Regions from separate parts of the Sphingomonas sp. LH128 genome, predicted to be linked through region 2. Evidence: predicted binding sites of a transcription regulator. Region 2 holds the regulator's gene; the other holds the start of a gene.

Region 1 (4,032 bases), on a different contig from region 2:
GGACGGCGTCCACTGGCGCGCAGACGTGCGCCGCACCGGCAGGGGCGACGACTTCCTCGTCTGGCGCATCGGCGCCATCGGCTCCAGCGACCCGGTCGGCGAACTCGTCGCGCAGCTTGATGGCAAGCTGGGACGCGGCCTTTCCAAGGCGGGCATCGCCGCCGCGCTGGTCGATCCCGACGGCACTATCCGCGCCGCGAGCGCCGGTTTCGCCCTGCGCGCCACCGGTGATGCCCATGCCGACATGACCGGCGCCGACTTCGTCGCGCTGCTCGGCCAGGAGGAGGGCGAGCGGATCGGCTGGGCGCGCGATGGCGGACGCGGCGGCGCGCTGGTGCTCTATCACGTCCCCGTCACCGACCCTGACCGTACCGACGAGGCCGACCCCAACACGACCCCGTCGCTGATGCTCGTGGTCGAGGCCTCGCAGGGCATCGGCACCGGAGGCGGCGGCACCGGCTCCGCGCCGCATCTGGAGGCACTTCTCAGCCAGCTCCCGCTTGGCCTCGCCATGGCCGACCGCGACGGACGCCTCCTCTTCGCCAACCCGGCCTTCATGCGCGCGGCCGGCCACGAAGGGCAGGAACCGCCGACCTACCCGACCGACCTCGTCGTCAAGGATGACAAGCGCGCGCTGTCCGAAGCGATCCGTCGCTTCGCGCAAGGCCCGGCTGCGGCGGGAGACCTCGCGATCCGCCTGACCAGTCAGCCGGATGATCCCGTCTCGCTCAGCCTCGCGGGCGTGCGCGGCCTTGGCGATGCCGCCGTGTTGCTCGGGCTTACCGATACCTCTGAGGAAATGCGCCTCAAGCGTCAGGTAGCACAGGCCACCAAGATGCAGGCGGTGGGCCAGCTTGCGGGCGGCGTCGCGCACGATTTCAACAACGTGCTCACCGCCATTCTCGGCACCTGCGACCTCATGCTGATGCGCCATACGCCGGGCGATTCGGACTATGACGACATCCAGCAGATCCGCGCCAACTCCAACCGCGCCGCCTCGCTGACCCGCCAGTTGCTCGCCTTCTCGCGCCAGCAGACGCTCCGGCCCGAGGTAATCCAGGTGCCCGACGTCGTCGCCGACGTCTCGCAGATGCTGCGCCGCCTGATCGGCGAGAAAATCCAGCTTGCCGTCACCCACGACCGCGATCTCGGCCCCGTCCGCGCCGACCCGACGCAGCTCGAGCAGGTCATCGTCAACTTGTGCGTCAACGCCCGCGACGCCATGCAATCGCGCGGCGACGGTGCGGGCAAGCTGACGCTCGCGACCCGCCGCATCACCACCACCGACGTGCGCGCGATGCGGTCCGAGATCATCCCGGCGGGCGAGTACACCGCGCTCATCGTCGAGGATACCGGCGGCGGCATCCCGCCCGAAATCCTCGGCAAGATCTTCGAGCCGTTCTTCACCACCAAGGAGCAGGGCAAGGGCACCGGCCTCGGCCTCTCGACCGTCTACGGCATCGTCAAGCAGTCGGGCGGCTTCATCTTCGCCGAGACCGACGTGGGCCAAAATGGCAAAGGCGGCGGCACGCGCTTCACCGTCTATCTCCCGGTCCACCATGCGACCCCCGGCAGTCTCCCTGAAAAGGCGATCGTCGCCCCCACCCCGCCGCCGACGCAGTGGGCGGGCGGCGGTTCGATTCTGCTGGTCGAGGATGAGGACCCGGTGCGCATCGTCGCCGAACGCGCGCTCACCCGGCAGGGCTACCAGGTCACCTGCGCGCGCGACGGCGAAGAAGGCCTCGAACTGGTGGAGGAGGGCGGCCAGTTCGACCTCGTCGTCTCCGACGTCGTCATGCCCACGCTCGACGGTCCAGCCATGGCGCGCGAGATTCGCCGCTTCGCGCCCGACCTGCCGGTGCTGTTCATGTCGGGCTATGCGGAGGAGCAGCTGCGCAAGCAGATCGGCATCCCCAACGCCTGGTTCATGCCCAAGCCGTTCTCGGTCCAGCAGCTCTCCGAAAAAGTCGGGGAAGTTCTGGCGCAGACCGCCAAGGGCTGATTCCCGCGTTAAAAAACGGAAATCTGCCGAAGTTCCTATCTTGTTCTGGTGGAACGAAGCGAGTACAGGTCGCTTCGTGACGTTGACCTTTCCGGTCAGCTAGGTAGCAGGAGGTAAGTAATATGGCCGCTCAGCTCAAGCTGATCCAGGAAGGCAAGGAAAAGGACTCCATGGACCGTCAGAAGGCGCTCGAAGCCGCGCTCGCACAGATCGACAAGGCGTTCGGCAAGGGCTCCGCGATGAAGCTGGGCTCGAAGGAGACCATGCAGGTCGAAGCGATCTCCACCGGCTCGCTCGGTCTGGATATCGCACTCGGCGTCGGCGGCCTGCCGCGCGGCCGCGTGATCGAAATCTACGGCCCGGAAAGCTCGGGCAAGACCACGCTCGCGCTGCACTGCATCGCCGAAGCGCAGAAGACCGGCGGCACCGCCGCCTTCATCGACGCCGAACACGCGCTCGACCCGGTCTATGCCAAGAAGCTGGGCGTCAACATCGACGAACTGATCGTCTCGCAGCCCGACACCGGTGAGCAGGCGCTGGAAATCGTCGATACGCTGGTGCGTTCGAACGCGATCGACGTGCTGGTGGTCGACTCGGTCGCCGCCCTCGTCCCTCGCGCCGAAATCGAAGGTGAGATGGGCGACAGCCACGTCGGCCTCCAGGCCCGCCTGATGAGCCAGTCGCTGCGCAAGCTGACCGGTTCGATCAGCCGCTCGCGCTGCATGGTGATCTTCATCAACCAGCTGCGCATGAAGATCGGCGTCATGTACGGCAACCCGGAGACGACCACGGGCGGTAACGCGCTCAAGTTCTACGCCTCGGTCCGCCTCGACATCCGCCGCACCGGCGCGATCAAGGACCGCGACGAAGTCGTCGGCAACGCCACCCGCGTCAAGATCGTCAAGAACAAGGTCGCCCCGCCGTTCAAGCAGGTCGAATTCGACATCATGTACGGCGAAGGCGTCTCCAAGATCGGCGAAATCCTCGACCTCGGCGTCAAGGCCGGCCTCGTCGAGAAGTCGGGCGCATGGTTCAGCTACGATTCGATCCGCATCGGGCAGGGGCGTGAGAACGCCAAGACCTACCTCAAGACCAACCCCGAAGTCTGCGATCGTCTCGAGAAGGCGATCCGCACCAAGACCGACGGTCTGGCGGAGGAAATGATGGTCGGACCTTCCGAGGACGACGCCTGATCCGACAAAAAAACCCGGCAGGAATGTCGGGGTTTTTTGTTTCGGTAGGAAGTTGAAGGAGAAATGCGAGGGTTAACACCCTCGCGCTCCCGGGACTGTCGGCCTTGTGCCTTGCAGCGGCGTTGGGCTGTCGGGCAAAGTCCTCGTCATTGCGAGCGCAGCGAAGCAATCCATGGCGGTTTACGCGGCCTTGGATTGCTTCGCTGCGCTCGCAATGACGAATGATGGAAGAAATTAGAGGTGGGCCAAGGCCAGGATGGTACCGGCTACTGTCACGGCGGCGCCGATGCTCAGTTGGATGGGATTGGTCAGGCGCCGCAAGGGCAGGGCGAGGGATTGTTCGATCTTGGACATCTTCTGAATATACGACTGAAGCGCTTGCAGTGCTCACGCAGAGAATCGTTCACAGTCATGCGCTTTCCGCGGCGAAACCGCCTTCCATGTCGAAATGGCCCGCGGCACCATGATCCACGAAGGCAATGCGTACCCAAGACTGCTGCACGCGCGGCGACGACAGGTAACGGGGGTGCAGGGGGGCTATGCTCCCCTGCGTCTTCTTCCCTTCTTCCGTAACCCGCCCGCCACTATGGTGCAAAAACCGGCGTATCATCGCAATTCCCGACCAGTCTGACCGCAGACTCCCGCTTGCCGCCGCGCGCGGTGTCCATTATCGGCGCAAATCATGCAGACTACGAACGACATCCGCCGGTCCTTCCTCGACTACTTCGCCAGCAATGGTCATGAGGCCGTGCGCTCCGCACCGCTCGTTCCTTACAACGATCCGACGCTGATGTTCGTCAATGCGGGCATGGTGCCGTTCAAGAACGTGTTCACCGG
Region 2 (4,032 bases):
TGGCTGCCTTCGGCACCTGCCTGGGCAGGCCTTTGCGGCGCTCTTGTTGCAATTTGTGCAATTTGTTATGCATCCTTTCCCTTGCGCGTCGTTTACCCGCATCTCGGTCGGGCGTTGTCGCTGTTGCCGCTGGTGGTGGTTGCCGGTTGCCTCGTCGTCTGGGCGCGTTCCGAACTGGTGGGGCAACCCGCCATCGAGCGCCCACTATCGGGCAATTTCAGCGCGCAGGTTCTGGCGATCGAATCGCAGCCGGCCCTGGGACGCGACAGGTTGCTGCTGGCCATGCGTGACCCCCTGAGCGGCTTCGGCCATGACGCTTCGCCCGGCAACGCGATCAAGGTCCGGCTCAACGTTCCCGGCAAGGGATCGACGACCGGGATCGCGGTCGGCGATCTGGTGGCTTTCCGGGCACGGTTGATGCCGCCGGCGCCGCCCATGCTGCCCGGCGCCTACAACTTTGCGCGCACGTCCTGGTTCACAGGCATCGCCGCGAGCGGTTCGGTCACAGGTGAGGTGAAGGTCGTCCGGAAAGGCAAGCGAAGCGAGTGGGGATTGCTGGATATCCGACAATCTTTGACGAACCATATTCGCGCCCGCATCGGGGACGAACGAGCGGGCATCGCCGCTGCATTCGTCACCGGCGATCGCGGCGGCATTACGGAGGCTGACGACCAGGCCATGCGCGACTCGGGGTTGGCGCATCTGCTCTCGATCAGCGGCCTGCATGTCAGCGCGATGGTCGGGGCGGTCTATCTACTGGTCATCCGGTTGCTGGCGCTGTTCCCGTGGGTGGCCCTGAGGGTGAGGCTGCCGGTCGTCGCGGCCGGTGCGGGGGCCGCTGCAGGCGTCGCTTACACTTTGCTTTCCGGGTCGGAAGTTCCGACCGTTCGGTCCTGCATCGGCTCCCTCCTGGTCCTGATCGCACTGGCTTTGGGGCGGGAGCCCTTGTCCCTGCGCATGCTTGCGGTGGCGGCGTTCTGCGTCCTGTTGCTCTGGCCGGAGGCGGTGATCGGGCCGAGCTTCCAACTGAGCTTCGGCGCGGTCCTGGCGCTGATCGCCGTCAGTACGGCCAAGCCCGTGCGGCACTTCCTTGGACCGCGCGACGAAGGGCTTGCCATGACCGGGCTTCGCCATCTTGCCCTCCTGCTGCTGACGGGCGTGGTCATCGACCTCGCGCTCATGCCGATCGGCCTGTATCATTTCCACCGCGCCGGAGTGTATGGAGCGCTGGCCAACGTGGCGGCAATTCCGCTGTCTACCTTTGTCGTGATGCCTTTGCTGGCTTGTGCATTGGTCCTCGATATCGCCGGGCTGGGCGGGCCGGTCTGGTGGCTCGCCGGAATCTCGATAGACCTGCTGGTCGGCCTGGCCCGCTGGTTCGCGTCGAGACCGGGCGCTGTGAACCTGCTTCCCGGTACAGACACCTGGGCATTCCTGCTTTTCGTCGCGGGAGGTCTGTGGATGGGCCTTTGGAGCGGCCGCATTCGCTGGGCCGGGCTACCGATCGCCTCGGTCGGTGTGTTCTTGCTGGCGACCGCACCGGCGGCGGACATTCTGGTGTCCGGAGATGGTCGTCATGTCGGGCTGGTCGAAGATGGCGGGAAACGGCTTTACCTGCTTCGAAACAGCGAAAGCGGCTACGCCCGGGACAATCTCATGGAATTCGCCGGGATCGAGGCCGATCCGGTCACGTTCGACAAGTTCCCGGGTGCTCGCTGCAACCGTGATTTCTGCGCCTTGCCGGTCAGACGCTCCGGCACCACATGGCATGTGCTGGTTTCGCGGGGCCGCGATGCCGTTGCGGAACGGTCGCTCGCCGCTGCATGCGAACGCAGCGACATCGTCATATCGGATCGCTGGCTGCCGCGCAGTTGCAAGCCGCGCTGGTTCAAGGCCGATCGAGGATCGCTTGGGCAGACCGGCGGGCTGGCGGTATATCTGGGCAAGGCCCGTATCGATACGGTAGCCCAGACCCAAGGTGAACACGGCTGGTGGCGTCCCCGGCCTGTTCACCGTTACAGGAATGCTCCTGCGCCGCGCAAATCGCAGTAATTACCGGTTGCTGCTGCGCCAAGGCCTTCATGGCGCAGCGTGGCCGTGTCAGTTGTACCGTCGAAGCAGGCCGGCGAGCTTGCCTTGCACTTCCACTTCGTCCGCACCGTAAATCTGCGGTTCGTAAGCGGCATTTGCGGGATCCAACCGCACCATTCCCGCCTCGCGCCGAAGGTACTTGAGGGTCGCCTCTTCCCCGCGGATCAGGGCAACGACGATCTCGCCGTCGCGAGCGGCATTCGTGCGCTTCACGAGGGCGAAATCACCATCCAGAATGCCCGCTTCGATCATCGAGTCGCCGGAGACCTCGAGCGCGTAATGCTCGCCGGAGCCAAGCAGGGCGGCAGGGACAGGCAACATGGACTGTCCTTCGAGAGCCTCGATCGGCACACCTGCGGCAATACGCCCGTGCAGCGGGATCTCGATAACGTCGTTGGCGGCTTCGACGGAACGACGCGGCGTCTGCGGACGCGCCATTCCATCATTGCTGTTCGCTGCAGAAGGACGCAGGGCCTTGCTTCCCGTGTCATCGGCCTGGCGCAAGACTTCGAGCGCACGTGCACGGTTGGGAAGGCGGCGGATGAAGCCGCGTTCTTCCAGTGCGGAAATCAGCCTGTGAACACCGGACTTGGACTTGAGGTCGAGCGCCTCCTTCATCTCCTCGAAGCTGGGGGAGATGCCTGTCTCCTCAAGCCGGACCTGGATGAACCGGAGCAATTCGTGCTGCTTGCGCGTCAACATGTCGCTGCCTTCTCGTGACCTCCGAACCAGGCAAACCCTGATCGCGTTTGTTCTGGTAGTGAACATTGAGGGAACAATCAAGCAACCAATTGCCGATACTTCAGGCAATACCGCCGTTCTGGAGCAAGTATATCCGGACTTCTTCGCCAGCCTGTGCCGGACCGGCCAGCGCCGGCCGATCGACCAGTACGTTGCTTGCCGCCAGGGACGACAGGGCGCCGCTGTCCTGCAGTGGGCTTACCGTCACATTTTCTCCGTCCCACCAACCGCGCAGGAATTCCCGGCGACGGCCGCTTGGGTGCAGCGGCATGGCCAGCCGGGCTGTCAGCCGCATGGGCAAGGGGCGCGCAGCCCCCTGCATCGCGCGCAGGACGGGGAGCAGGAAATGGTAAGCGGTGACGTAGCTGGAGACCGGATTGCCCGGCAGGCCCAGCACGATCTGACGGCGTCCTGCCACGTCGCGGGTGGCGACTAGGATTGGTTTGCCGGGCTTGATCGCGACACGCCAGAAATCGATGCCCGCGCCCCAGCTTTCGAGTGCCGGACGAATGAGGTCGTGATCGCCGACCGAAGCGCCGCCGCTCGTTACGATGAGGTCGGCATCGGCGGATGCTTCGAAAGCGGAGGTTATTGCCTTGATCGTATCGGGCACCGGGCCGATCCGCCGCGCATCCACGCCCAGCGAACGCGCCATGGCCGTCAGCATCGCGCCGTTGCTGGCGGGAACCTGGTGCGGTGCACAGCGCTCCGGATCGGAGGCGAGTTCGTCGCCGCTGTCGATCACGGTCAGGCGCGGTGTGCGATGCACGGGAAGATGCGTATGGCCGGCCGCGATCGCCAGCGCCATCTGCGCGGGCGCGATGTGCAGACCAGCGGGCAGGACTTCCGCGCCCTGGGCAAAATCCATCCCGCAATGGCGGATGTGCTTGTGCGCCGGTGCGGGCGGCTCGCCCGAAAGTATCAGGTTCGCGCCCTCGCGTGTCAGGTCTTCCTGAATTATGACGGCCGCCGCGTCGGGCGGCAGCATCGCGCCCGTCGAAATTCGGACTGCCTCTCCTTGCGAGAGCGGGCCGGCATAAGGATGCCCGGCGGCACTTTCACCGACGATCCTCCAGGGGCCGCGCAGATCGCCTGCCGTGACGGCGTAGCCGTCCATGGCTGACAGATTTGCGGAGGGCTGCGTGCGTCTGGCGTGCAGCGGTTCAGCCAGGTAACGGCCGAGCGCGCCTTCGATATCGA

Evidence for each region. Region 2 encodes LexA, which represses DNA repair genes until DNA is damaged. Its sites were predicted from a motif close to GTTCCNCNCTTGTTCT; they were not measured.
Region 1: a site for LexA is predicted at 2,034-2,049, ahead of recA (recombinase RecA). Genes of this name have one in related genera too.

What each region holds. Positions count from the first base shown of each region.
Region 1 covers NZ_ALVC01000239.1:12,692-16,723, forward strand. Annotated here, with positions in the region: gene LH128_RS18885 (hybrid sensor histidine kinase/response regulator) at 1-2,002, shown strand, start outside; gene recA (recombinase RecA) at 2,125-3,195, shown strand; gene alaS (alanine--tRNA ligase) at 3,878-4,032, shown strand, end outside.
Region 2 covers NZ_ALVC01000449.1:14,967-18,998, reverse strand. Annotated here, with positions in the region: gene LH128_RS27805 (ComEC/Rec2 family competence protein) at 1-2,052, shown strand, start outside; gene lexA (transcriptional repressor LexA) at 2,101-2,793, opposite strand; gene LH128_RS27795 (molybdopterin molybdotransferase MoeA) at 2,894-4,032, opposite strand, start outside.